Regions from separate parts of the Rhizobium sp. CFBP 8752 genome, predicted to be linked through region 2. Evidence: predicted binding sites of a transcription regulator. Region 2 holds the regulator's gene; each other region holds the start of a gene.
The links. Region 2 encodes PhoB, which activates phosphate uptake and scavenging genes when phosphate is short. Its sites were predicted from a motif close to TGTCATNNANCTGTCAT; they were not measured.
Positions count from the first base shown of each region.

Region 1: the regulator PhoB is predicted to act here: its motif matches at 3,853-3,869, upstream of IFT59_RS02990 (YdcH family protein).
Region 3: the regulator PhoB is predicted to act here: its motif matches at 2,212-2,228, upstream of IFT59_RS09070 (bifunctional 2',3'-cyclic-nucleotide 2'-phosphodiesterase/3'-nucleotidase).
Region 4: the regulator PhoB is predicted to act here: its motif matches at 3,627-3,643, upstream of IFT59_RS15680 (DUF2278 family protein).

Region 1 covers NZ_JACYUZ010000001.1:645,870-653,054, forward strand. The annotation lists gene IFT59_RS02960 (alpha/beta fold hydrolase) at 1-856, opposite strand, end outside; gene IFT59_RS02965 (tetratricopeptide repeat protein) at 866-1,519, opposite strand; gene ykgO (type B 50S ribosomal protein L36) at 1,627-1,752, opposite strand; gene IFT59_RS02975 (5-(carboxyamino)imidazole ribonucleotide synthase) at 1,897-2,970, opposite strand; gene purE (5-(carboxyamino)imidazole ribonucleotide mutase) at 2,979-3,476, opposite strand; gene IFT59_RS02985 (YdcH family protein) at 3,498-3,701, opposite strand; gene IFT59_RS02990 (YdcH family protein) at 3,931-4,107, shown strand; gene IFT59_RS02995 (ArsR/SmtB family transcription factor) at 4,226-4,483, opposite strand; gene IFT59_RS03000 (sulfite exporter TauE/SafE family protein) at 4,591-5,376, opposite strand; gene IFT59_RS03005 (thiamine phosphate synthase) at 5,513-6,166, shown strand; gene IFT59_RS03010 (tetratricopeptide repeat protein) at 6,175-7,185, shown strand, end outside.
Region 2 covers NZ_JACYUZ010000003.1:125,577-132,761, forward strand. The annotation lists gene IFT59_RS16545 (GcrA family cell cycle regulator) at 1-233, shown strand, start outside; gene IFT59_RS16550 (PACE efflux transporter) at 430-864, shown strand; gene IFT59_RS16555 (ArsR/SmtB family transcription factor) at 803-1,591, opposite strand; gene IFT59_RS16560 (DMT family transporter) at 1,716-2,630, shown strand; gene phoB (phosphate regulon transcriptional regulator PhoB) at 2,612-3,295, opposite strand; gene phoU (phosphate signaling complex protein PhoU) at 3,421-4,134, opposite strand; gene pstB (phosphate ABC transporter ATP-binding protein PstB) at 4,186-5,001, opposite strand; gene pstA (phosphate ABC transporter permease PstA) at 5,017-6,333, opposite strand; gene pstC (phosphate ABC transporter permease subunit PstC) at 6,330-7,185, opposite strand, start outside.
Region 3 covers NZ_JACYUZ010000001.1:1,878,866-1,886,050, forward strand. The annotation lists gene sseA (3-mercaptopyruvate sulfurtransferase) at 1-228, shown strand, start outside; gene IFT59_RS09055 (GNAT family N-acetyltransferase) at 231-788, shown strand; gene IFT59_RS09060 (DUF1203 domain-containing protein) at 859-1,323, shown strand; gene IFT59_RS09065 (PadR family transcriptional regulator) at 1,334-2,035, opposite strand; gene IFT59_RS09070 (bifunctional 2',3'-cyclic-nucleotide 2'-phosphodiesterase/3'-nucleotidase) at 2,308-4,308, shown strand; gene IFT59_RS09075 (LysR family transcriptional regulator) at 4,344-5,312, opposite strand; gene IFT59_RS09080 (FMN-dependent NADH-azoreductase) at 5,447-6,064, shown strand; gene IFT59_RS09085 (GGDEF domain-containing protein) at 6,067-7,185, opposite strand, start outside.
Region 4 covers NZ_JACYUZ010000002.1:552,826-560,010, forward strand. The annotation lists gene IFT59_RS15665 (FadR/GntR family transcriptional regulator) at 1-398, opposite strand, end outside; gene IFT59_RS15670 (four-carbon acid sugar kinase family protein) at 401-1,429, opposite strand; gene IFT59_RS15675 (ComEC/Rec2 family competence protein) at 2,036-3,502, shown strand; gene IFT59_RS15680 (DUF2278 family protein) at 3,674-4,723, shown strand; partial or broken gene IFT59_RS15685 (FCD domain-containing protein) at 4,835-5,126, opposite strand; gene IFT59_RS15690 (GntR family transcriptional regulator) at 5,428-6,198, shown strand; gene IFT59_RS15695 (ABC transporter substrate-binding protein) at 6,402-7,185, shown strand, end outside.

The sequences.
Region 1 (7,185 bases), on a different contig from region 2:
CGACCAGTTCGGCGCCGGCGACGGCGGCCGTCAGCGCCTTCGCATGGATATCCATCGAGACGATCTTGTCGCTGTCGCCGTTGATGATCAGCGTCGGTGCGGTGATCTCGCTGTAGCGCGGTGCGACCCTGGTGACGTAGTCGTTGAGATTGGCGACGTCGATCGCGTTGTTGCGGAAGTTCTCAGGCCGCAACACCAGTGCGGTGGCGCCGCCGTCGAGGTAGCGGTCCGGACGGGGGTTGGGATGGAAGACGGCATGGGTTGCCTTCTCCATCAGCACCAGCCCGGCAGGCAGCGCCAGGAAGCGAGTAAACAGGCGTCCGAGATAAGGGCGGGCTGCGAGATTGTAGTACCAGTCGACGCCGCCCGGCCAGGGATGGGTGGCGGGCGCGAGAAGAAGCAGGCCTGCCGTCTTTTCCGGATGGTAGAGCGCGAAGGATGTGGCGATCGCACCCCCGAAGGAATGGCCGACGATGATCGCCTTCTCGATGCCGTAGCGATCCATGAGGCGAGCGATCGTTTCGGCCTGGCCATCCGGAAAGCCGTTCTCTTCGCCGCCACGCTCGGAATAGCCGTGACCGGGACGGTCGACGAACAGCATTTCGGCGCGCCCTTCTAGCGGTCTGCGGAACGCTGCTTCCTGGTCCTTCAGATTGCCGCTGGCGCCGTGGATGAAGACGATGGGGGGAAGGTCGCCCTCGGCTGGGGCTGCGACATGAAGGGCGTTGATACGGATATCGCCGAGATCGGTGAGTTCACCGTCGTTCGGAAGGTTGGCCTCGATCGCTTTCGCCTTCCAGGCCGTGAAGCCGAAGCCGAATGCGATGAGAGACAAGATAAGAGGTACAATCCCCATGGCGGCCCATCAGGTTCGGTTGCCGGCGATCTTTTCGGATAGCTTGGTCACAGCCTCCTGCGCCTCGCGATCGGCGGGGTAGATGTCGAGATAACGCTCCCACGCATTCAGCGCCTGGCTGTCCCGTCCGGCTTCGGTAAGGATTCCGGCAAGACCGGCCAGCGCGCCGAAATGGCGAGGCTCACGCTTCAGCACTTCGGCAATATCGGCCATCGCCTTGCGCTGGTCGCCCATCGCGTAATGCATTGTGGCGCGGCGGTTCCAGCCTTCGACATAGGCGGGGTCGATGAGAGTGACGCGGTCGAGGAAGTCGAGGGCGGCGGCGTTGCGCTTTTCCTTGGCGGCCGTGGCCGCCCAGCCCATCAGAAGATTGACTGTGGGACTGCCCGACTCACCCGTGTTCATGGCGATCTGCGTGGCGATTCCGCGCGCCTTTTCCGGATTGCGCTCACGTTTCAGCGCCGCAAATAGCGGGTCGACCCTGGCGTTGAGAGGCTGGCCGGCATTTGGTGCTGCCTGCGGACCTCCCTGCTGCGGACTTTCCAGCGGCGAAGCGGGCGGCATCGGTTGGGATGGCGGCATGGGCTGGGGCAGCGTCTGCGCAAAGGCAGGCACCGCAACACACACAGCAAGGATCACGAAGCTTGAACGAAAATAGCGCATGCGGATAAAGTAATCCGCATGCGCCGAAGGTCAAACCCGAAATTTCACGCTACCGACAATTTGATCGTCTCAGGCGTGCCCGGACAACCCGTCGATATCAGCGCAAATCAGCCCTGGCGGGCCTTGAAGCGCGGGTTCTGCTTGTTGATGATGTAAACGCGGCCCTTGCGGCGAACCAGACGGTTATCGCGATGACGAGCCTTCAGCGCCTTGAGCGAGTTCTTGATCTTCATTGTACTGGTCCAGAAGTCTGTGGGCTCAAAGAGCCGCTTGTCTCTATCAATCGAAAGCGTGCCGCCTATCTGTCGACGAGGGGCGCGCTCAGGTTGGCGTGCAGATAACCCGTGGCTGGATGCGTGTCAACCTTGTGACGCACTTTATGACCGGGTTTTCCGCCCCTTCAGCTCCGTGACATGGCCCATTTTCCGGCCCGGACGGGATTCCGTCTTGCCGTAGAGGTGGACCAGCACGTCGGTCCTCGCGAGCCAGCCGGGCACGTCGAGGATGTCGTCGCCGATCAGGTTGGTCATCACGCAATCGGAATGACGGCGCGGATCGCCGAGCCTTGAGCCGGCCACCGCGCGGATATGCTGCTCGAACTGCGAGACCACGCAGGCAGCCTCTGTCCAATGGCCGGAATTGTGCACGCGCGGTGCGATCTCGTTGGCAATCAGGGTGCCATCGGCCATCACGAAGAATTCCATGCCGATCACGCCGACATAGTCGAGGGCAGCGAGGAGCTTTTCGGCGGCACTGCGCGCGGTCTGCGCGGTCGTGTCTGGAATGGTCGCGGGCAGGGTGGAGGTATGAAGGATGCCGTTGCGGTGGATGTTCTCGGCCGGATCGTAGCAGGAGACCGTGCCGTCCTTGGCGCGCGCGGCGATGATCGAGATTTCGCGCTCGAAGGGCACGAAGCTTTCAAGAACCGTCGGCACCGAGCCGAGGTCCGCATAGGCGCCATCGGCCTTGTCGTCGCTGGAGCGGAACACGCGCTGGCCCTTGCCGTCGTAGCCCATACGGCGGGTCTTCAAGACACCCTTGCCGCCGAAGTCTGCAAGCGCTGCTTCGAGATCGGACTGGCTGTCGACGGAATGAAACCTTGCGGTCTCGATGCCGCAGCCGTTGAGGAACTGCTTTTCAACAATCCTGTCCTGCGCCACTTCCAGGGCCTTGGCCGGCGGGTAGACTGGAACCGACTGCTGCAGGAACTCGGCTGCCTCGACCGGTACGTTTTCGAATTCGTAGGTCACGACGTCGCAGCGGCTGGCGAGATCGGCCAGCGCCGTCCTGTCGTCGTAGGCCGCCGTGATCTGTTCGTTCGCGACCTGGGCGGCCGGGCAGTCGGCCTGCGGCTCAAGGATGATGATGCGGTAGTTCAGGCGTGCGGCAGCGATCGCCAGCATGCGGCCGAGCTGGCCGCCGCCGATTATGCCGATGGTGCGGATCGTCATGATGTTTCTCAGGGTGCTTCGTCGATGGGATATTCGGCGACCGATGCGGTGTGGTGCGCGCGATAGGCGTCGAGCCGGTCGGCAAGGTCATCGTCGGAAAGGGCAAGCACCGCTGCAGCAAGAAGGGCGGCATTGATCGCGCCGGCTCGGCCGATGGCCAGCGTGCCGACGGGAATTCCGGCCGGCATCTGGACGATCGAGTAGAGGCTGTCGGTGCCGCTCATCGTTTTCGACTGGACGGGCACGCCGAACACCGGAAGCGGCGTCAGGGCCGCCGTCATGCCCGGCAGGTGGGCAGCGCCGCCGGCACCGGCGATGATGACCTTGAAGCCCTCGTCGCGGGCGCTCTTGGCGAATTCGTACATCCGGTCCGGCGTGCGGTGTGCCGAGACGATCCGTGCTTCGTAACCGATGTCGAGCGTATCAAGCGTGTCGGCGGCGTTCTTCATGGTCTCCCAGTCGGACTGGCTGCCCATGATGATGGCGACTGCGGGTCTTTCTGACATTCCAGGCCCTTTAAGGTGAACTCAAGCGATGATGTCGGGAATGATCTGGTCTTCGATCTGGGTCATCCGGTCCTTGATGGCCAGCTTCTTCTTCTTCATGCGCTGGATGCGAAGAGCCTCACAGCCGACCTTGATCATGGCATTGATCGCGGCGTCGTAATCTTCGTGTTCCTGGCGAAGTTTCGCGAGTACCAGCCGGTTATCCGCCTGTTCCTGATCACGCATGCTCAGTCCCCATTCTTTACGCCGGCTTTTTGCAAACCCCGGCTTCATCCGCAAGCTCCTACCATCAAACCGCGTTAACTGGAAGTTAGCCGACGCCACGAATTTGCCGCTGAGAGACCATGATTTCTCCTTCGACAAAGCGGACCAACCGTGTCACACTTCTGTTGCAAACCTGAAGCCTTGGCTCAGAGGAGTGCCAAGGCAGGTACCTAAGGAAGGAACATGCCACATGACCGTCCAGGCGCATATCGCATCGCTTGAAAAGAAGCACGGCGACCTCGAAGAGGAACTCCAGTCAGTTCTCGCATCTCCATCCGCCGACGATCGTGAGATCGCAGAGCTCAAGCGCCGCAAGCTGCGCATCAAAGACGAGGTGGAGCGGTTAAAGACCGACACCCGTCATTAGGCGATCAAAAGCGCCACGCGCCTCACGTACATTCGTGAGAGGGTGCCCACAGCGGCACGATAAATTCCAAGACTAAAAGCAACAGTTCTGGTCGTAACGTCACAGTCGCGGCCAGAATTTACGTCCAGAACTGGTCGAGCCACAGGTTGAGCCGGGTGAAGCCGCTGCCGTTCACGGCATAGATGCGCCGCGTTCCCTCTGGTGTGACAGTCACGAGATCGCTGTCCAGCAGTGCTTTCAGATGCTGCGAGACGGCCGGCCTGCTGATCGGCAGTCCTTGTGCAAGTTCATTCACGGTTTTCGGCGCGCGTCTCAGCTCTTCGAGGAGATGGCGCCGGTTCGGGTCGGCAATGGCTGAAAACGGATCGAGTGTCATATTTTGAAGCTAAGCATAACTTGACGAAGCATCAACCGTTTTCGTGTCTCGCGACCGGCGGAAGGCCTTTTTGTAATTGGGTTTTTTATGATGTTCGGACGGACCGGTCAGATCGGCAGGCCGTCCCACAGAAGCTTTACGCCTGCAACGAGCGCGAGCGCGTAGGTCATCGGATAGAACACTTCCGACTTCAGATGCTTGACGATCGCGGCACCGAGCATGGTCGAGACCAGGGCTGCCGGCAGCAATGTCGCCGAGATCGTCAGGTTTTCGGCCCCCAATGCGCCGAGAAGGAAATAGGGGATGATCTTGACGGCGTTGACGATGGCGAAGAAGCGGATGCTGGCCCCGGTGTATTTCTTAGGATCCAGCTTCATCGGAAGAACGTAGATCTGGAAAGGCGGGCCGCCGGCATGCGCCACGAAACTGGCATAGCCCGACAGCGCGCCCCAGAACGTGGCGGCCGCCGGACGATGCGGCAGTGCGGCGGCCGGACGGTTCTTATCCGGGCCGTAGACCTGCCAGAAGTAGCGGAGGGCGAAGAAGATGGTTGCTGCCGCAATGACGATCCGCAATGCGTCGTCGGAGACATAGGCCGATGTTGCCCAGCCGAGCGCGATGCCGATGACGCCGCCCGGCAGGATCATCAGCAGGGTTTTTCTGTCGTTGAAATGGCGCCAGGACCAGAGTGCCACGATATCCATCAGGATCAGGATCGGCAGGAAGATCGCCGCCGCTTTGACCGGGTCGACTGCAAGCGACATCAGCGGCATGCCCATCAGGCCGATCGCGCCGCCAATGCCGCCCTTGGAAAGCCCGACCAGCATCACGGCGGGCACCGCTACGGCAAAGAAGGCGAGGCTGAGCGTATCGGAGGAAAATATGTCTGGCATGGGCACTTCAGGCTTGCACCGTTGAGGCGGGCAGATGGGATGAGCGGTTGATTGCGCAATCCTTCCGGTCTATCGAATCATTCAAGAGAAAACGAGTGCGGATCGCCGGGTTGCGGTTCGCTGCATGGGAAGAAACATGAAGAAACAGGAAGAGCGTTGCCGTCTGGTGCTGATCGTGCCGCAGAATGCGGATGCGAAAGCGCAGGCGGACCGGTTGGAGAAGGCGCTTGCGGGCGGCGATGTCGCCTCGGTGATCCTGCCGCAATACGATGAAGACGATACTGCATTCCAGGACCGCGCCGAACTCATGGTGCCGATGATCCAGGCCGCGGGTGCCGCTGCGCTGATCGCTGGAGACAGCCGCGTCGCAGGTCGCGTCAAGGCCGACGGCCTGCATATGGCCGGTTCGATGGAAGAGCTGGAAGAAACGATCGAGAAATTCAGCCCGAAGATGATCGTCGGTGCCGGTGGTGCATCCGAGCGTCACACGGCGCTCGAAGTGGGCGAGCGCCGCCCCGACTATATTTTCTTCGGCAAGCTCGATGGCGACATCAAGCCGGAGGCGCATCCCAAGAACCTCGCGCTTGCGGAATGGTGGGCTTCGATGGTGGAAATTCCCTGCATCGCCATGGGCGGCACGGACATTTCCTCGGCGCTCGAGGTTGCCGAAAACGGAGCGGAATTCGTGGCTTTGAGACTGGCTGTCTTCGATCATCCCGAAGGACCGCAGGAAGCAGTTCGACTGGTCAACGCCGATCTGGACGAAAAAGCGCCACGGTTTGAGGCTTGATGGTCTCCATGCCATCGATTCGTCGCGCCTCATCCACCGTCCTGATGCTTGCCGCCAGCCTTTCCGCGTCGGCCGTCTTGCCGCATTCGGCAATTGCGCAGGTGCAGCAACCCGGTGCGGTGGAGCAGGAGGGGCCGACGGCGGCGCAGGCGCGTCAAGTGGTGACGAGACCGGTCGCGCCGGATGCAATGGGCGTCGAACGCGGTGCACAGCCCGATGGCATCGTGCCGTCCGCCGGTGTCGAACTCTATCAGCGCATGGGCGTGACCTTGCCGCCACTGCCGCCGGAGAAGCCCTATACGGGCCCGATCGACGAGGCCTATGGTGCGTTCCAGCGCGGCTTGTACGTCAAGGCGCTCGATGTCGCACTGAAGCGTGCGTCGGCCGGCGATGCGGCGTCGCAGACGCTTGTCGCCGAAATGATGAGCAAGGGGCTCGGCATCAACCGCGACGCAAAGACCGCGGCCTTCTGGTACGGGCAGGCTGCCGAGCGCGGCGATCCTGCCGCCATGTTCCAGTATTCGCTTCTTTTGATGAGCGGCCGTTACGTGCCCGCCGACAAAAAGAAGGCCGACGACTATATGCGCAAGGCGGCGGAAGCCGGCAATTCGTCGGCGCAGTTCAACTGGGGCCAGATCCTGGTGTCGGACAATCCGGGCGACAAAGGTTTCAAGCTGGCGTTGCCATTTTACGAGCGGGCGGCAAAGCAGGGCGTGGCGGATGCGCAATATGCGGTGGCCCAGCTCTACGTGAACATGAAGGGCGTGCCCGAGGAGAAGAAGGCCGAGGCTCGCCGTTGGCTGGAGCGCGCGGCGAAGGCCGGGTTCGACACGGCGCAACTCGACATGGGCATCTGGTTCGTCAACGGCGTCGGCGGCGAACGCAACTACGACAAGGGCTTCGAATGGCTGCGGATTGCGGCCCATCGCGGCAATGTGGTTGCCCAGAACAAGCTGTCGCATCTCTATATCGAGGCGCTGGGGACACGACCGAACCCGGTCGAGGCCGCCAAGTGGTAT
Region 2 (7,185 bases):
AACCGGTGAAATACACCGCTTCCGGCAGCGTCGTTGTGCCGATCTCGCGCCGTCTGTCGCTGACGGATCTCACCGAGCGCACATGCAAGTGGCCGGTTGGCGATCCGCTGACGGACGACTTTCATTTCTGCGGTTGCGATGCGCAGGATGCGTCGCCCTATTGCAAATATCACGCGAAGCTTGCCTACCAGCCGGTGCACGAGCGCCGTCGTCCGGCTGCTCGCGCGTCCTAAGTCAGGCGGCTGCGGAAACAAGATCGAAGGCGGGCTCTGGCCCGCCTTTTGCGTTTTCGGCATGGCTGACTTGCGCTGAAAAAACTTGCCTCGCACTCCCTGGGCTCCTATTTCGGCCTCGAGAGAGGACGACCTCCCCCTGAATGGGCATAACGCCGGGACGACCCGGCATGAACCTCACCTAAAGGGGAAGATCATGCGCTCGATAAGAGACCGTATTCGCCACGCCATCAGCTTTGAAATCATCGGGCTTCTGATGATGGTGCCGCTCGGCGCTTTCGTCTTCGACATGCCGGCCGAACATATGGGCATTGTCGGCGTCGTGTCTGCGACGGTCGCGACCGGCTGGAACTACCTCTACAATCTGGGTTTCGACCGCTTTCTGCAGGCGCGACGGGGTACGACGCTAAAGACGCCTGCCTTGCGCATTGCTCATGCGGTGCTGTTCGAAATCGGTCTGCTGGTCGTGCTGATGCCGTTTATCGCGTGGTATCTGCAGATTACCCTTCTCCATGCGCTGACAATGGATATCGCGATCGCGCTGTTCTACGTGGTCTATGCCTATCTCTTCAATCTTGGCTACGACAAGTTGTTCCCGCTGCCGGAATGGAAGACCCAGGAAGCCGCCTGACCATCAGAGTTTCGGACGGTGCAATACGCCAGTCCGATGGAAGCCTGAATTTGTCAGCAAACCCGATCTCTCCGGCGCGCGTGATCCGCAGAGCCCGGGTTTCCTCTCGGCGGCTGATCCAGCCGACGCCAAGAGCGCGGTCCAGCAGCGCCGCACCCATTTGTCCCGCCAGATGCGGCCGTCGCTCGCTCCAATCGAGGCATGTCCGGCAGAGCGGGCGTTTCGAACGGGTCAGCTGGTCGAGATCGATCCCGAAATCACAAAAGAAACGCCGGCCTTCATCGGTGATCAGGCCGGCTCCATCGCCGAGCAGCAGATAGCCGTTGCCGGTCAGGGAGTCGGCGAGCGCGATGGCGAGACGGCCGGCCATGTGGTCGTAACAGGTGCGGACTAGCCGTAACGCCTCGTCTTTCGGGCCGACAGGATGATGGCGCTTCGGCCCATCCGCGGCGACTGCCATCAACGCGTGGATCGCGTGCGCGACTTCCGGAGAGGCAAGTCGGTAATAGCGGTGCCTGCCCTGCTTCTCGACCTCGATCAGGCGAGCCTGCGCCAGTTTGCCGAGATGGCCGCTGGTGGTCTGCGCGGTGACGCCGGCGTGGCGTGCCAGTTCGCCTGCCGTCAGCGCCTGTCCGCCCATCAGCGCGGACAGCATGTTGGCGCGCGCGACATCGCCGATCAGGCTTGCAACCTCCGCAATCGTGTTTCCTGAAACCATATTGGACATGATCCGGTTCTAGCACCGGAAAACTTTGCCGTCAGCGGTCAACGGTTCGGCCGTCGCCGAAGCATTTCTTTTCCTCTCTCCGCTAAGAGGGGCGGAGATTGCATGGATGGGGATAGGAACTGGAATGGCGGACACTAAAACAAGCATGGCAACGGATCTGTTGCTGCTCCTCACGCTCGCGACGCTTTGGGGCGCGTCCTACACGCTGATCAAAGTCGGTGTGGAGACGATTTCGCCTGTCACCTTTATTGCCGTCAGAACACTGGTCGCCGGGCTCATTCTCGCTGCGGCACTACGCCTTCGCGGATTGAAGCTGCCGACCGACCGGCAGACCTGGAAGCTTTTCACGGTTCAGGCCTGCCTCAACAGCGCGGTCCCCTTCACCCTGATTGCCTGGGCCGAACAGACGACCGATGCGGGCCTTGCCACCATTTTGAGTTCCACGACACCGATCTTCGCGTTTCTGCTGACGGCGCTGATCACGCGCCATGAAAGCGTCTCTGCGGCCAAGCTGTTTGGAGTTGCCGCAGGCATTGTCGGCATATGCCTGATCGTCGGCATTGAGGCGCTTGCCGGCTCGGGCGAGAACCTCTGGGCTCAACTCGCCATCGTGGCGGCGACGATCTGCTATGCGGCGGCTGCCATCTTCGGCAAGAATTTTAAGGGATTGGACCCGATGATGCCCGCCGCGGGATCGCTGATTGCAGGCGCGGCCATCCTCATTCCCGTGAGCCTCGTGGTCGACAGACCCTGGACGCTGACTCCCAGCACCGATTCCATGCTCGCCCTGTTGGCGCTCGCGGTATTTTCGACGGCGCTCGCCTTCGTCATCTATTTCCGGCTCGTGCAGACGCTCGGCTCCGTCGGCACGACGGCGCAGGCCTATCTGCGGGTGCCGATCGGCGTTGGCATCGGTGTCGTGTTTCTCGGCGAAACGCTTGCCTCGACAGCCTGGCTCGGCCTGGCCTGCGTGGTGGCCGGTGTCATTGCCATGACGCTGCCGGCTAGGAGACGCGGTGCTCAGGCTTCCATCGAGTAGCCGGCACCGCGGACCGTGCGGATGACGTCCTGCATGTTGGAGAAGTTGAGTGCCTTCCGCAGGCGCCCCACATGCACGTCGACGGTGCGTTCGTCGACATAGATGTCATGGCCCCAGACGCCGTCGAGCAACTGCGAGCGCGAAAAGACGCGGCTGGGCGACGCCATCAGGAATTCCAGAAGTCTAAACTCTGTCGGCCCGAGGCGAACTTCGCGGCTCTTGCGGTGAACGCGATGGGTTTCGCGATCGAGTTCGATATCGCCGCATTTGAGGACGCTCGAAAGGACCTCCGGTCGGGCACGGCGCAGCATCGCCTTGACGCGGGCCATCAGTTCCGGCGTCGAGAAAGGCTTGACCACATAGTCGTCTGCGCCGGTGGCAAGCCCGCGAACGCGCTCGCTTTCTTCGCCGCGCGCCGTCAGCATGATGATCGGCAGGCGTTCCGTCTCCGGCCGCATACGCAGGCGACGGCAGAGTTCGATGCCTGAAACGCCCGGCAGCATCCAGTCGAGAATGAGAAGATCCGGAACGCGCTCCTGAAGCCTGATTTCCGCTTCGTCACCGCGAAGCACGGTATCGACCTCGTAACCCTCGGCCTCCAGGTTATACCGAAGGAGGACGCTGAGGGCCTCTTCGTCTTCCACGACTGCGATCTTCGGCTGCATTCCGACTTGCTCCGTCACTCGTCCCGAACTGCACTTAGATCCGCCAGATCCGCTCGCGCTGCTTCAGGTCATTGGTTTTGGCAGTTATCGTCCCGAAACCGGCAGGCGATTTCGGGAGAGCTGCATCATGTCCCGGCGGAGCCGAGCATGTTGGACGTATCGTCCTTCGGACGTTCGCCCTCCGGCTGTGCGCCGGTCGCGATGTAGTAGATGGTCTCGGCGATATTGGTCGCGTGGTCGCCGATGCGCTCGATGTTCTTGGCGCAGAACAGGAGATGGGTGCAGGTGGTGATGTTGCGCGGATCCTCCATCATGTAGGTGAGGAGTTCGCGGAACAGCGAGGTGTACATCGCGTCAATCTCTTCATCGCGCTGGCGGATGATTTCGGCTTTTTCCGCGGAGCGGTTGGCGAAGACATCAAGAACGTCCTTGAGCTGCACCAGCGCCAGTTCGGAAAGATGCTCCAGACCACGGGCGAGCTTGCGCGGGACGCCTGTTCCCTGCACGGCGAGCACGCGCTTGGCGGTGTTCTTACCAAGGTCGCCGACGCGTTCCAGGTCAGCTGCAATGCGCAGCGTGCCGATGATTTCGCGAAGGTCGGCCGCCATCGGCTGGCGCTTGGCGATGGTGACGATCGCCTTGTCCTGGATATCGCGCTCGGCATGGTCGAGAATGACGTCGTCCGAGATGACCTTCTGGGCCAGCGCCGAGTCGGAGTTGACGAGCGCACGCACGGCGTCACCGCACATCTGCTCCGCCAGGCCGCCCATTTCGGAGATCCGGCGGTTCAGGTATTTCAGTTCCTCGTCATAGGCCGAGAGAATATGGGTCGAAACCATGTGTCTGATCCTTGATGTCTGCAGTTGCGGCTGACGGGCTCTGCGCCCGCATCAGCCGAAGCGGCCCATGATGTAATCCTGGGTGCGCTGGTCATCCGGATTGGTGAACATCTTGTCGGTATCGTTTTCCTCGACCAGGTGGCCGAGATGGAACATTGCCGTGCGCTGTGAAACGCGGGCCGCCTGCTGCATCGAGTGGGTGACGATCACGATCGTGTAGTTGGCGCGCAGTTCGTGGATCAGTTCCTCGACCTTGGCCGTGGCGATGGGGTCGAGTGCCGAGCACGGCTCGTCCATCAGAATGACTTCAGGCGAAACGGCGATCGCACGGGCGATGCAAAGGCGCTGCTGCTGACCGCCGGAAAGGCCGGTACCGCCTTCATGCAGGCGATCCTTGACTTCTGCCCAGAGGCCGGCGCGCTGCAGGCTTGCCTCGACGATCGCGTCCATTTCCGTCTTGCCGCGGGCAAGACCGTGGATGCGGGGACCGTAGGCAATGTTCTCGTAGATCGACTTCGGGAACGGGTTCGGCTTTTGGAACACCATGCCGACCCGGGCACGCAGCTCCACGACGTCGATTTCCTTGTCGTAGATATCGTCGCCGTCGAGCGTGATCTTGCCGGTGACGCGGCAACCCTCGATCGTGTCGTTCATGCGGTTCATCGTGCGCAGGAAGGTGGACTTGCCGCAGCCAGACGGACCGATCAAAGCAGTGACGGTATTTTGGCGGACATTCAGGTTCACGTCATAAAGAGCGCGCTTGTCACCGTAATAAACGGAGACATCCTTGCCGATCATCTTATATGCAACGTCGTTCATTTTCTTGTCCAGCGCCTTCTCAACTGCAGCTTCTGACATCATGTTCATTGCTTCCCCCTTCCTCTACCAACGCCGTTCGAAGCGGCGTCGCAAGAGAATTGCGCCAACATTCATCAAGATCAGGAACAGGAGCAGGATCATGATCGCTCCCGAGGTTCGTTCAACGAAGGCGCGTTCCGCCTCGTTAGCCCACATGTAGATCTGTACCGGCAGCGCTGTCGACGGATCCATCGGCGTGGTCGGATAGTTCGCCACGAAGGCGACCATGCCGATCAAGAGGAGCGGCGCGGTTTCGCCAAGGGCGTGCGCGAGGCCGATGATCGTACCGGTCAGGATACCGGGCATGGCAAGCGGCAGGACATGGTGGAAGATGGTCTGCATCTTCGAGGCACCGAGCCCGAGCGCTGCAGCACGGATCGACGGTGGCACTGCTTTCAGTGCCGCGCGGGTGGCGATGATAATGGTCGGAAGCGTCATCAGCGTCAGCACCAGGCCGCCGACCAGCGAGGCCGAGCGCGGCAGGCCCATGAAGTTGATGAAGACCGCGAGACCCAACAGACCGTAGACGATCGACGGGACCGCTGCGAGATTGTTGATGTTGACCTCGATCAGGTCGGTGAACCGGTTCTTCGGGGCAAACTCTTCAAGATAGATCGAGGCTGCGACGCCGATCGGCAGCGACAGGACGAGCACGATCAGCATCATGTAGAAGGAGCCGATCAGAGCGACGCCGACGCCGGCTGCTTCCGGACGGCTGGACGCGCCGTTGAAGAAAATGCCGGTGTTGAATTCCTTGGCGAGCGCACCGCTGTCGGTCAGCTGCTTCATCCATCCGACCTGCTGGTCGGACACCTTGCGGCTGGTTTCCGCCACGTCGAGATTGATCTGGCCTTTCACGGCGCTGTCGATATCGCCGGCCGCCAGAAGCGAAACCGTCTGAGTCGTGCCGATGATCTCAGGATCGGAAACGACCATATCGCGCAGCTGGCCACGAACGCCGTCCGAAATCATCTGGTTGACGGCACGCAGGCCCTGGCGATCGGTTTCGGCGACGCCCAGAACCTTCGCCAGCGCATTGCGGGCGACGATCGGGTAGTTGGCCGTCATCAGCTTGGCCGGATCCGTAGCCCGCACATTATCCTTGTCGATGATCTGCTGCGAGAACTCGACAGGGATCGTGATCATCGTCTGCTGAAAGGCGGTATAGCCCTTCGAGACGACCGACCACAGAAGGAGCATCAGGAACAGGATGCCGAACGAGAGAGCAGCGATGCCATAGGCACGGAAGCGGCGCTCGGCGGCGTAGCGGCGTTTGATACCGATATCGCGACGGGCAGGCTTGGCCAAGACGCCGGCGGTGGAGGAAACCACGTCGGTCATTCGTACTGCTCCCGGTATTTGCGCACGATGTAGAGCGCGTAGATGTTGAGGCAAAGCGTGATCGCAAAGAGCGTGATGCCGAGTGCGAAGGCGACAAGCGTCTGCGGCGAGGTGAATTCAAGGTCGCCCGTCAGCTGGCTGACGATCTTGACGGTCACCGTCGTCATCGGCTCGAACGGGTTGAGCTGCATGCGGGCGGCGACGCCGGCGGCGAGCACTACGATCATGGTTTCGCCGATGGCGCGCGAGGCGGTCATCAGAAGTGCGCCGACGATGCCCGGCAGTGCTGCCGGCAGGACGACCTTCTTGATGGTTTCGGACTGGGTGGCGCCGAGACCGAGCGAGCCGTCACGAAGCGTTCCCGGCACGGCGGTTATGATGTCGTCCGACAGCGACGAGACGTAAGGGATCAGCATGATGCCCATGACGAAGCCGGCGGTGAGAACGCTCTGTGCCTGGATGAAGTTGGCGTAATCGCCGGTGACAAGGCCGTTCAGCTGCGAAGACAGGTCGCGCAGGAACGGGCCGACCGTCGTCAGGGCAAAGAAGCCGTAGACGATGGTGGGAATGCCGGCGAGAACTTCGAGCAGAGGCTTTGCCACGGAGCGGACACCGCGGGAGGCGTATTCCGACATGTAGATCGCGGAAAACAGACCGCTCGGGACGGCGACGAGCATGGCGACGAAGCCGATATAGAGTGTGCCGAGAAGCAGCGGGATAAGGCCGAACTGACCAGCCGAGTCCGTGGCGCCGGCGGCCGCAAAGCGCGGATCCCACACGGTGCCGAAGAAGAACTCCCACGGCGGGATGCTGGTGAAGAAGTGCGTCGCTTCCGTCAGCATCGAGGCAACG
Region 3 (7,185 bases), on a different contig from region 2:
GAACTGCGCCAGGCTATTGAAGCCGCGGGAATCGATTTGGGGCGCCCGGTCGTGACGAGCTGCGGTTCGGGCATTACCGCTGCGATCATCACGCTTGCGCTGGAATCGCTCGGGCATGAGGACAACGCGCTTTATGACGGGTCTTGGACGGAATGGGGCGGACGCTCGGACACGCCGATCGAGACAGGACCGGCTAAGCCTACCCCTGCAATCTCGTCGCAGGCGTAACGATGGCGAAAAAGCCCGTACCGCTGAAGGCGCGCGTCACCGTTCTGGAAATGACGGCCGCGCCCAAGACCAGCATACCGATTCCGGCCAACATTCAAACCGCCATCATACGCGCTACCGAAGTGCCGTTGCATTTCTACCGGTACCTATACCGCCAAGTCGGCAAACGCTGGCACTGGTACGATAGGCTGCGGCTGTCCGACGCCGAGCTTGCGGCCGCGATCCACAACCCGCGCTGTTCGATCACGATCCTTCTGGTCGACGGATCGCCGGCCGGCTTCTACGAGCTGAACTCTGCTGACGACAACGTCGTAGAGCTGTCCTATTTCGGCCTGTTCGAACGGGCCCTCGGGCTCGGCATCGGCAAGTGGTTCCTGACGCAAGCTCTTTATTCTGCGTGGCAGAACAACCCGGAGAAGGTCACCGTCACCACCAATTCGCTCGACCATCCCCGAGCGCTGCAGCTCTACCAGATGATGGGTTTTTCGCCCGTCTCGACATACGAGGCCGAGATCGTGCCGATGACCAGCGCGGAACTGGTAAAGGTGCTGGACAGCTAGCTCGCGCAAGGATCGGGTGGCGCTTCAAAGCCCGACGGGTCATCTCCTATATATAGAAAAGGAGACGACCATGCCAATCTTCAACGCGATCCCGGGTGACCACGCAGAGCATCTATGGAACGGAGGCAGCAATTCCTACGGACACCAGCCGGAGACCATTATCTCGGATGGTCCCGGATATCCCTGCCGCCATTGCCTCAGGAATATCGGAGAGGGCGAAAGCCTGTTCGTTCTTGCCTATCGACCGTTTCCGACAACGCAGCCCTATGCCGAAACCGGTCCCATCTTCCTGCATAAGACGCCCTGCCCACGGTTTATCGCGGAAGAGGTTCTACCGCCAATTCTGGTCAGTCCGGATTACATCGTCCGGGGTTATGCAGAAGATAACAGGATCGTCTATGGCACGGGTGCGGTGACCCCGACGTCCGAAATCATGCGGCGCGCCGACGACCTGCTTCAACGCGCCGATATCGCCTATGTCCACGTTCGCTCGGCCCGCAACAACTGTTTCCAGTGCCGGATTGACGCGGCTTAGCAGGAGCCCCTTATGCCTGCGGGTCTCCGCCGTCCCGCTCCAGCTTTTCGGCAAAATCGAGGAGCTGCCGCACGAGATCGCCCGCAGCCTTGTCGTTTTGTTCGATCCTGCGAGCCGACACTTCTCTCAGGTTGAGAAGCGCCGCTTCCACACTGCGCGGCAGAGCCGGGCCGCGGTCATGATGTGGCCCCCTGTCGTGATCGCGGTGGTGTTCGTGCCGTTCCTGCTTCTGCTTGATCTTTTCAGCCAGCTCGGACAAGCGCTCGAGGATGGTCGTTGCGAAACTGCGGTTCTCATCGAGATGCGCACGGCCCTCGTCAGTGATGGTGTAACGCTTCTTGTTGCCATCCGCTACAGCCGTCACGTAGCCGGCTTCCTCAAGATAGGTCAGCGTCGGATAGATGACGCCGGGGCTGGGTGCGTAAAAACCATACGTCATATCTTCGATATGTTTTATGATCTCGTAGCCGTGGCGGGCTTCTTTCTCGATCAAGGCCAGGACGACCAGTCTGAGATCGCCCTGCATCAGAAAGCGACCGATACGTCCCTCGCCATCGTCGCCGAAGCCACGACCACCGCCCGGCCCGCCTTTTCCGCCAAAACCCCTACCCGCAAAGCCTTTGCTGAACGGAGCGCCCCGCATGGTAAATAGTCCCTCGAAGCCCGAGCGATCGGCGTTGCAGCTTCTGTGGCTTTCAAGTCGTTGAAACATCTTACTCTCCTTTAGAGTATCTTTCGATATATCTAAAGCTAGCACATTTCCACAACGCTGCAAGCTGCCAGATATATCTAAGTCATATCCTTTTGGTTTTTGTGGCGGATTTTTTTCGAGCTATCTGCGGCGCGCGGTGCGGCCGATCCGGATTGACCGTCGCGTCATTACCCGGCAGTCACCGAACTTTCGCCGACCGTCATTTAAGGGATGCGTCCTTGGGCGATTGTGCCTAAGCTCGCCTCCATCAGTGATCCGGAGGGAGATATTAGATGTCGCTTTTTACCAAAGACCTTTTCGAAAATCATGCGGTCTCGCGCCGATCCCTTCTCGGTGGCATTGCGGCCACATCGGCGCTGGTCATGCTCCACCCGTTTGCGGCACGCGCGGCCGCCAACCAGGCGCATCTGCGGCTGATGGAGACGACAGACATCCACGTGCATGTCTTCCCTTATGATTATTATGCCGACAAGCCGAACGACACACTTGGACTGGCCCGTACCGCCTCGATCATCGATTCGATTCGAGCCGAAGCCGGAAATTCGATGCTGATCGACAACGGCGACTTCCTGCAGGGCAATCCGCTTGGGGACTACATCGCCTATGAGCGTGGCATGAAGGAGGGCGACAAGCATCCGGTGATCACTGCGATGAACGTGCTGGGCTATGACGTCGGCACGCTTGGAAACCACGAATTCAACTACGGCCTCGATTTCCTGTTCAAGGTTCTTGCAGGATCCGGCTTCCCGCATGTCTGCGCCAACCTGACCAAGGGCCAGCTTGCCTCCAGTGCCAAGGACGACGATCTCTTCTTCAAACCCTACGTGATCATCGAAAAGCAGATCCGCGACGGTTCCGGCCAGTCGACCCCGATCAAGGTCGGCTTCATCGGCTTCGTGCCGCCACAGATCATGACCTGGGATAGCAAGAATCTTGAGGGCAAGGCGCAGACGCGCGATATCGTCGATGCTGCCAAGGCCTGGGTGCCTGTCATGAAGGAGGAAGGCGCCGACATCGTCATCGCCCTATCCCATTCCGGCATCGATGGTTCCGGCCAGAGCGATCGGATGGAAAACGCGTCTCTTTATCTCGCAGGGATCGAGGGTATCGATGCGATCTTCACCGGTCACCAGCATCTGGTTTTCCCGGGTCCAAAGGATTTCGAGGGCATTGCCGGCGCTGATGCCAAGAAAGGCACGCTGATGGGCAAGCCCGCCGTCATGGCCGGGTTCTGGGGCTCCCATATGGGTCTGATCGACCTGTTGATCGAAAAGGATGGCAGCGGCTGGAAGATCGTCGATTCCACCTCGGAAGTCAGACCGATCTATCACCGCGACGAAAATCGCAAGGTCGTTGCCGACGTCAAAGACAAGCCTGAGGTCACCGCGGCCATCAAGCCGGAACACGAGGCGACGCTTGCCTATATCCGCCGCCCGGTCGGCAAGACATCTGCGCCGCTCTATTCCTACTTCGCGCTGGTCGCGGATGATCCGTCGGTGCAGATCGTCTCAAATGCGCAGACCTGGTACATCAAGGACATGCTGAAGGATGGCGAGTACAAGGACCTCCCGGTGCTATCCGCCGCCGCTCCCTTCAAGGCCGGCGGTCGCGGCGGTGCGGATTACTTCACCGACGTCCCGACCGGCGACATCGCCATCAAGAATGTCGCGGATCTCTATCTCTATCCCAACACGGTTCAGGCCGTGCTGATATCGGGCGCGCAGGTCAAGAACTGGCTGGAAATGTCGGCTGGCATGTTCAACCAGGTCAAGCCGGGATCAAAGGATGTTCCGCTGCTCAACGCCGGTTTCCCGTCCTACAATTTCGACGTGATCGATGGCGTGACCTACCAGATCGACCTGTCCCAGCCGTCGCGCTTCGACAAGGACGGAAAGGTACTGGACGAGAATGCTCACCGTATCGTCGACCTGAAGTTTGACGGCAAGCCGATCGATCCGGCGCAGAAGTTTGTCGTCGTCACCAATAACTACCGTGCCGGCGGTGGGGGCAAGTTTCCGGAGATCGCCAGCGACAAGGTCATTTTCGTCGCCCCCGACACCAACCGCGACGTCGTTGTTCGCTACATCATCGATCAAGGGACGATCAATCCTTCGGCCGACGACAACTGGTCGTTCAAGGCGCAGCCCGGATCCACGGCCCTGTTCGAGACCGGACCCAAGGCGCGCCAGTTTGCCGGCAGCCTGAAGGGGACGAAGATCGAGGATGCAGGCGACGGCGAGAACGGTTTCGCGAAGTTCAGACTGGTTCTCTGAGGCGTCCCATCCAGTCGTCCGGCCGAGGACCCGCGTTATTCGGCAGCCTGCCAATACGTCCTTTCCGGCTCCTGCTTCAGGAGTTCGGGAAGGTCATCATGGTTTGGACATGAGGACAGCTTGGCTGCAAACGATTCGATCAACCACTGTCCCGCGGGTCCGGGCGGATTGGATGCCTTTCGCAAGGCGTAGATCGGATATTGTCCCTGCTCGTACGCGTCGATATCCAACGCGACCAGATCGCCGTTGCGGATGTCATCGAGCACCAGGGAGGCTGGAAGCCCACCCCAACCAAGCCCACCCTTGATCAGCTGATACTTGGTGGCGATGTCGCTGATGCGCCAGATCTTGTAGGACAAGACATTGAAGTTACGCCCTGCGGTAAGCCCTGACGCGTCGGTCACGACCAGTTGCGTCTCGTCGCGCACATCGGCAAGGGTGAGTGTGCGGTTGAGCTTCACCAATGGATGATCCGGCGCTGCGACCGGCAAGAGGTATGAATGACCGATCCTTTCGGCAATCAGCGAATCGTCCTGCTTAAGGAGAGCGCCACCGATGCCGATGCCGGCCCGTCCACTGATGACCTGGCCCATCACCATGCCGAGTTCCCCGACGCTGAGGTTGAGGGCGACACTTGGAAATTTCTCTCGGAATTCGCGTAGCTGGCTGACCACCGCGTCGGCCGGCACCATCACGCTGACGGCCAGCGTGATCTCGGCTTCCAATCCCTGAGTGATGCTCTTTGCCCGAGACCGCATGATCTGCAGGTCGGCAACGATCCGCCGCGCATCCATCAGCATCGCCCGCCCGGCCTCGGTCAGTTTTGGCTGACGCGCCCCGGCCCGGTCGAACAACTGAATCTCAAGCTGCGTCTCGAGGTTGGCAATCGTGTAGCTGACAACCGACTGAGCCCGGTTCAGCAGGCGTGAGGCTGCCGAAAAACTGCCGCTTTCGGCAACTGCGATGAAGACCTGCAGCTGATCGAGGGTGGGATTCGCGTCCATGTGACCTATCCAGATTTTAGATGGAAAGCTTCGACATTATCCCCATTCCATCGATTGCCGTCTACTCCTATTTGTCTTCTCAGACAGGCGACCTCCAGTCTCCCACCGTCGAGAAATTCATAGGAAACAAAGCAATGCCATCCATCCTTCTCGTGACATCCAGCCCTCGCGGCACCGAATCGCTGTCGACAAAGATTGCGACGGAATTTGTCGACAAGCTGAAGGTCCAGCATCCGGGCGCGACCGTTGTGACCCGTGATTTAGGTCAGAACCCGATCGCCCATCTCGACACCGTGACCACATCTGCGATCCGCAAGCCCGCAGATGCTCGCAATTCCGAGGAAGCGGCAGCAGCGAAACTGTCCGACGAACTCGTCGCCGAGTTGCTCGCCGCCGATACGGTCGTGCTTGCCACGGGCCTGATCAATTTCAATATCTATTCGACGCTGAAAAGCTGGATCGACAACGTTGCCCGCGCCGGCATGACGTTCCGCTACACAGCCGAAGGTCCGCAGGGACTTGCGACCGGCAAGAAGGTCTATGTCGTTCTGTCGGCCGCCGGCATCTATTCGGAAGGCCCGGCCATGGCGATGAACCACGCCGTTCCTTACCTCAAGACGGTTCTTGGCTTCATGGGCATGACGGATGTCGAAGTGATCTACATTGAAGGTACCGCATTCGGTCCGGAAGCGTATGAGAAGGCGATTGCCGCCGCACAGGATCGCACGCAGCAGCTTGCACTGGCCGCCTGATCCTAGACGTCCACACCGGTCGGTGAGACGAGACGCCCCTGACGGCCGTGGACATTGTCCCGGCCGTCTTTCTTTGCGTGATAGAGGCGTTGGTCCGCAACGCCGAACAGCGTGGCGAATGTGTCGCCATCGTCTGACGTGGTCGCCACTCCGATCGATACGGTGATGCACTTGCCATCCGGCCTGATGACAGACGCACAGATATCCTGGCGAAGCCGCTCGGAGAGCGCCAAGGCTCCTTCGTGGTTCGTGTTCGGCAGGATCAGCACGAACTCCTCGCCGCCGAACCGCGAGAGATGATCGCGCGGCCGCGTTCGGGCCTTGAGCTGCGTTGCCACGTCCTTGAGCACCTCGTCCCCCTTCATGTGACCGAAGAGATCGTTCACGTCCTTGAACCGGTCTGCGTCGATGATCACGAGACTGAGCTGCTGCCGCATGTCGATACTTTGCTTGATCATCGCCGGCGCATCGGCTTCCAGCCGGTTGCGATCGAAAACGCCGGTCAACCGATCGACGCCGCTTGTGGCAAGCAGCGCCTGATACCGCTCGCGAAACGTCAGATCATGAAAAATGTCGGCAATTTCGCGCCGCGACAAGGCAAGCCTCGGGATCTGTTCGACCCTGAGATAGGCGAGCAGCAGCACGGAATAGATGATCACCGCGAGCATTTTGGCGTACCAACCGCCGAACAGGACCGACAGCGGCGCGTCGAACAGCAATCGCAGTCCGGAATAGAAGGCAAGCTGGTCAAAGCTTAGAACGATCGCACCGCTGACGGCAAATCGCAGGATGATATGGCGCCTGAAGATCCGGCCGAAACGCTCATAGAGAAGAATGATGGCGATGGCGTCGATATAGAGCAGCGCCGTGCCCCATACCATGAGTGAGCCCATCTCGTTGAGAAAGACCATGTCGGCAGGCCGTCCCGCAGGAAGGGTGACGACCGGATGCGCCTGCAGAATCTGCGCGATGAGAACCGTCAGGAGATTGCCGAGAAACAGTCCGTAGATGGGCTGGCGCACCGTCGAGGCATCCTCTTTCAAGTACAAGAGGAGGATCATCATCAGCTTGCCCGCGAAGAAGACGGACGATCCGGGCGATACCAGCCCGAACGGCAGCTC
Region 4 (7,185 bases), on a different contig from region 2:
CGCAGCAGTTCGAGCGCCTGGCGGATCGCCTTCAGACTGTCGGCATCGTGACGGGCGGCAGCGGCAGCGGCGGCAGCCGGCTCCATCGTCAGGCGGAATTCGTAACAGTTGAGAAGGTCTGCGACGTTTTCCAATTGGCCGAAACCGAGGGGATTGCGCAAGCCCACCGAGCGGACGAAACTGCCGGCACCGCGCCTTGAATAGATCAGGCTCTGGTCGCGCAGCCGTTTCAGTGCTTCGCGGATGACGGGTCGGGACACCTCGAATTCGGCGGCCAGATCGTGTTCCGTCGGCAGGCGCTCGTCGGGCTTGTACGCACCGGACTTGATTGCGCGCAACATCCGCTCGAACACGATATCCGCAAGGCCCTTGCGGGCGGTTCCCGTTTCCAGTCCCATCGTCAACCTGCCTTTCGCAGGACCATGTCTGCAATTTGCTTCAACGTATGGGGATGACCGAAGCCACCCGATTTTGCAATAATGCAGCGCCCTTGTGCCGACGCAAGACCAAGACCCGGCAGGCATTCGCCATGCAGACGCAGCCTCGACAGGCCCAGCCGACGCAGCACCGCCTCGGCCGTCGCTCCACCGGAGAGAAGCAGCGTTCCGTCGTAACCGGCAAGGTTCTCGTGCACGCCGTCAGCCAGAGCTTCCGCCACAAGCTGCGCATCGACCTCTTCCTCACCCGGTGTCGCCTGCACGAGCATCAGATCAGGTCTTGTCCCACTTTCCGCGTCCAGCCGGCCGTTCGGCGCAGGCAGATACGTCAGGCTGTGGCCGTTGCGCAGGGCGTCGATCTGCGCAAGCGTGATCGGATCGCGCGAACCGATGACAAATGTGATCGGACCGGAAGGGATGGTCGCTGCCTTCGCGTCGACCTTGTTCGTCATGCGACGGGCGAGCGCTTCTGCAAGACCGCGAGCGCCGATCAGCAGATCGGTCCCGTTGTTCTCAGCGACGTCGAGCGCAACGTCCATGTCGGCGGCTGAGCTAGCGTCAGGGATATGGGAACGAGCTGTGTGCGCACCGAGCCTGTCGGCGATCACGATCGGAGCGTCGATACCAAAGCCGGTGACACATCCGTTCGCAACGACCCGACCGAACTCTGGTATCCCAGGCGCAACGAGGGCATGGGTGAAAGGGATGGCGTCCAGTTCGGCAACGATATTTCCCTTGAGGCGGGAATCGACCTTCTTGAACAGCCGCGTTCCCGGCGGCAGCAAGGCGATTGCCGCAGCCGTGGCGGCACGTGCGTCGCCGGCACTTGTTTCGCGGGTGTTGAGGTTGATGGACAGCACAGCGGGGCGATCGGCGACGATCCCAGTAATTGCATCAAGGTTGAGCGCCACGTCGGTGCGAATACCTCGCCCGGCAAAAGGCGCCGCCGAGTCGAGCGCACCGGTCAGGTCGTCCGCAAGAATGACTAACATACGCCTCCACCTACTTATGTTGTAAGCTTTATACCACGGAAAAGCGCTTATGAGTCAACATGGGTATGGAGTGAAATGACAAATGTAAGGCCACCGTCGACCACGACGTGACTGGGCCAGCTGACGCGCTGCTCGACTTTTTCGTCGACATTGCGAATCTTGGCGAGCGTCTTCGTCTGGAGCATTCCTACAGCCTCAGCTTGCTATCTGTCGCACAAATTGCCAGATCGAGGCAGGCTTGGATCGCGTCCATTTGAGACACGGTCGATCGGTTTAGGAGCCGTCAGCCGTCACGCGGCTGCTTTACATAACACTGATGCTCCTGCCTGACTGCCCGCCTCAGCAGGACACCGAGAGAGCATGGTGCGCGATCCGCCACCCGACAAGGCAAGCGCAAACCGCTGCGATCCGCACCAAAGGCCTATGCTTCGCATCTTTGACGGAGTTCAGTCACTCTTTTTATATGGCATTGATAAATACAATATTCTTGAACCTTATGAATAACTGATGACTGCTTTTGAACGATTTTAATATTAGACTCTAGTTGACTCGATAGAATACTAATCTAAACTTTTGTTGCTGATCGTTCTCTGTGGAGGAGTTTCGATGCAATATCTTGATGACGACATCGTAAATCTTCGGCGACCCGACGGTTCGGAAGCCCAGTACTACTGGGGTGATGGCTGCAATGTCCTGTCTGAGCCAGAGGGCAAAAAAGAGGTTGAGATCGTCGGTCTCCGGGGAGTTGTAGACCGAGGATTTATCGATGGGCGGGCTCGACTTCGGTCGGATGCATTGCTCCGTCTGTCGATGGTCGACGTCCAGCAAGGCGATGGCCTGATCATCGAAACGCCGAGCGGTAAAGTGATCTTCATCGACGGCGGCGACAACCAGCTCTTTGCTCGGCATGCCAATGCGCGATTTCCGAAAACAAGCGATGACGATCCACTGATTGTCGATCTCATTCTCATCACGCACGGTGACGCCGACCATTTTGATGGCCTTACCGAACTGCGAAAGTCGGAAACCCATACGAGACCTCAAAAGCGGATATTTGTCGCCCCGAAGCGGATTTTTCACAATGGCATCGTGAAACGCCCGCTGAAGAAGCTTACCGGCGAACGCCGAAAAGAAACCGAGATGTTCGGCAGGACCGTAGAGGCAGATGGAAGGATATTCATTGTCGACCTCGTGGACGATCAAGCTACCGTCCCGGAAGTTGACAGAAACGGGAAGTTCAACACTTGGGTCGAGACCCTCGAAGCGTGGGGACCACGCGTCGAACGCGCAACCGGGAAGCCGATTGAGAAGCGGCGTCTTGATCACACAAGTGTAGGTGCCTTCGACTTTCTCGCCGCCGACAATATCTCGGTGGAGCTTCTTGGCCCCATTACCGATATTATCGACAAGGATGTCGGCTTGCGGTTTTTGGGTGAACCACCGGACGATGCAAATCTCATGTTAGGGACTGTCGCCGCCAAGGTTGGCTCTCCCTCCGCGTCTCATACGATCAACGGACATTCGATCAACTTCCGTCTCCGCTACGGCAACGTTCGGTTTCTTTTTACCGGCGACATGAACCAGGAGGCCGGGCAACGGTTTCGAGAGGCGCTACCCGGTGCAGCCGTCCGCGCGGAAATCCTGAAGGCGCCTCACCATGGGTCCGCCGACTTCGACATGGAGTTTCTCAAGGAGGTCTCTCCGGTCGTGTCATTGATTTCGTCAGGAGACGAGAGCGAAGCTAAGGAATACATTCACCCACGCGCCACTCTTATAGCAGCTCTTGGAAAAGCCGGGCGAACAACACCTTCCATCATATTCTGCACTGAGCTCGCGGCTTTTTTCAAGGTCCTTGGCTCTGTGAATGACCCCAAGGATGCCGCGAGGAAGGTGTTCGCTTTTGAGCGAACCAATTTCGGTATCTCTCACGTTAGGACAGATGGTGAGCGGGTGCTCGCTTTCACTCACTCAGGCAAGAAATTTATGAACGAGGCGTATCGATTTAAGGTCTCGGCCACAGGCGAGATTTCGTTCGCAGCAAAAGCCGTGAGGCGGGCGGCGCCAAAGCTTTAGGCTAAACTGCCGCAGGCACGCGGCGCGTTGGCTTGCCCTGTCATTTTGACTGATCCACTCGCAAACGGAGGACGTCAGACTTTACAGAAACTGTCGTTCTCAAGCCGATCAACCAACCTGCAATTGTCACGACACTGCTATTCGATGAATTCTAACTGTGGGAGCCCTGACATGCCGCTGAAAAACTACGCCGTCCTGAAGGGACGTCCGACGAACAACCGCCTCGCAACAGGCGCAAATCCCCACTATCAGGTTTTGGTATCCGAAAACGGAACCATGCATCGCATTGCGATCAATGTCAGATCACAGGACGGGAGCGAAGTACAGTTCTTGGTCCGCTCGGCCTTTGAGCATCCGATCACGGAAGAGATTGCGGCGTTGTCCGAGGGGCTTCACCGCGCAGGAAGCGTTCCAGATGGCATCGCTCTCGACTTCATTCGGAGCAATCTCATGCAGCCTTGGGAGCTAAAGCCCTTGCCGCTTTCAGCCACAGGGCCAGACAACGACCTGAACGAAAAGATCGACGCTTATGTACAGCGCGCCATGTCCGATGAAGATTCGTGGATCTATGCATTTGGCGAAACCTGGGGTCCAGAACCCGACAAAGCGGACAAGTATTTCGGTTTTAAGCCAGGTCGCGGCATTCATGATATCCATATGAACCAGGGTAACCCGCCCGGTAAATTCGCGGGCGACAACGGCAAATTCCAAGATGGTGCGCTGATTTTCGAATTCCCGAACGAAAACCAGTGGGTGGCGATCTTCCTCAAGTTTCAGACGCAAGCTTGGCATTCCGACGACGATAGCGCCGATCCGATCGTCCCGGCCAATCCAGATCACGATGGTGAGCCACATACGCCGGTCGATCGCGACCGAATTCCGCCGTTTGACGTTCCTGATGGACTGGTGCGGATCATCGCAGCACTTGTCAACGACGTGCGCACCCCCGAACGCGAGACCGTCACCCTACTGAATACGGCCGACGTTGCCGTTCAGCTCGATGGATGGATGATCAAGGATAAGCAGAAGAATACGATGACGCTGTCCGGCACGATCGCTGCTGGCGCGACCATGAGCATCGAGATCAAGTCACCAGCCGCTTTGTCTAACAAGGGAGGGATCATAACTCTGTTGAACGTCGATGGCGTCAAGGTGCATGGCGTTTCATACACCAAGGGTCAGGCGCGCCAACCTGGGCGAACCATTCCATTTCAGCCGTGACCAAACTTTACCACAGAGAAGCGCTATCGCGACATCCGCTTCCGAGCCTTCAAGTTTAACGGACGAGAACCATCGACCTGCCGTCAGAACATCCGTCCCTTTATGGTCTTGCTATCGCGTGTACGATGCCCTCGACCGTCCAAGGTGCGTAAGGACCGCACCGCCAACATCCTTAGCCGCCAGTCGATGGAGGCTCTTCATGCTCAACCAGCGTGAATTTCTCCTTGCCGGTCCAGATGAGCACGTCCGTGTAATAGGTCATCAGCCATGCCAGCATCGCTTCACTGACTGCAATTAAGATCGGGTTTCCGGTGATCTGCGCGATGCGCGTGTGAAACTGCATATCTGCTGCGATAAACTCCTCGGCTTTTCCCATGGATCGGCGTTGGTGTTCGATGATGTCAGAGTTCAGCGCTTTTGAATGTGAGGAAGCTGGCGATGGTGGAAGAGCAACGCTCGCTCCGTTTGCGACGGGACGGCTTATGTTGACGAGCCGTCCTGCCGCCCCGACTTGACCTTACCCCAAGATGGAGGGCTCCAAGGCGGTGGAGCACTCGACCACGAACATACTTCCCGCGTTGGAGGGACCGCACTTCGACGGCCACCTCGGCACCGTCCATCGGCGAGCGCTGTTCAATAATACTCAACTCGCCCAAAAACTAAGCGCACAGCAAATTGCTCAAAAATAGCCTTGACGAAATGTCATGACGTTATACTCTATCGCCATGAGCTGGAATGATACCGATCTTGAAGAAAGCCCGATACCACGCTGGTCGCAGATTGCGGACCGGTTGCGGACGGACATCGAGAGCGGCAGTTTCAAGCCTGGCGATGTTCTGCCGGGGGAAGCGGAGATCAACAAGCGCTTCGGTGTAAGCCGGAGTACATCACGGGCAGCTCTGGACTATCTGGAAACCGAAGGTCTCATCAAGCGACGCTCCGGTGTCGGGTCGATCGTCATCGAACCGCGTGTCGAGCGTCCGTTGAACCAGATCTCCTCGTTTTCGGAAGACATGCGTCGGCGCGGTCTCACACCCGGCTATCGAACACGATCCGTCAAGGTCGTGTCCGCCAGTGCGGCAATCGCTTTGGAGCTACAACTTCAGCCCGGCGACGACGTGGTGGAGATCGACAGGACAATGCTGGCGGACGGCATGCCGCTTGCAACCTCGATCACATATCTGCGCCCGCAACTGTTCAAGAAGTCGGGTATCCCGACGATCGAGGAACTGGATAGCGGCTCGCTTTACGAAAGACTCCGGCGCGACGACATCGTTTTCGCCGGTGGCGACGAACGCATCGAAGCCGCAATGGCCGACACCATGACGGCCCGCATCCTCAACGTCCGGCAGCCGGCGGTCGTGCTGATCTGCCACCGAACCTCCTGGATGCCCGACAGGCAGCCAGTGGAATACGTCGTTCTGCACTATCTCGCAGAACGCTACAGCTTCCACGTGAAGCTCATCAAAGCCTGACAGCTCGAAAGGCTGATCGCAACACAGGAGCCCGCGGCTTGGTCGGGGGCTCTGCCGGATATCCGTGCCGTTTTGGCAGCCGTCGATGAAGACAAACATCCGTGACCATCTGTCCCGACGGGCTTCCCGGCGCAGGAGAGGTGCGTCCCGAGAAAAACTGAAGACACAACAAAAATAAGAATCGCCAGAGAAGGAACATGTCGTTGACGACTATACGCACCTCGTTTCTGGGCCTCGCAGCCCTCTCCCTGTCTCTTTTGCCTGTCGCAGCTTCGGCTCAGACACAAGAAAAAGGCGGCACGCTGAACATCGGCGTCGTCTCGGATCCGGTGACACTGGATCCCGCCTTCTTCGCCTCCTACTTCGAGCTCTACGAGCAATACCTGATCTATGAACCCCTGCTGACCATGACGCCGGATCTCAAGGTCGTCCCGGGCATTGCCAGTTACAAACAGGTCGATAACCTCACCTACACATTCGAGATCAAACCGGGCGTGACGTTCCAGGACGGAACCGCTTACGACGCCGCGGCCGCGAAGTTCAATCTCGACCGTATGCTAGACCAAAAGACCGGTTCGCCGCGTCGTTCGGACCTCGGCCCGATCGCATCGGTTGAGGTTACGGGGCCGCTCGCGTTCACCGTCAAGTTCTCGCAGCCCTACGCACAATTTCCCTTGGTGATGACGAACCGCGCGGGCCTTTTCGTCTCGCCGACCGCGCTGCAGAAACTCGGCCCGGATTTCGCGACCAAAGGGGTTGGTGCCGGACCTTTCAAGCTCGATAGCTGGACCAAGAACGGCCAGATGGTGCTTTCTGCCTTCGACGGCTACCACAAGGGACGTGCCCCTCTCGACAAGGTCATCATTCGACCGATCCCTGACGAGACGCTGCGCACGGCCGGCCTGAAAAGTGGCGATCTACAACTGGTCGACATCGTCCCGCCGCAGAGCCTGGCGCAGATCAAGACCGATCCGTCTGTCAATGTGG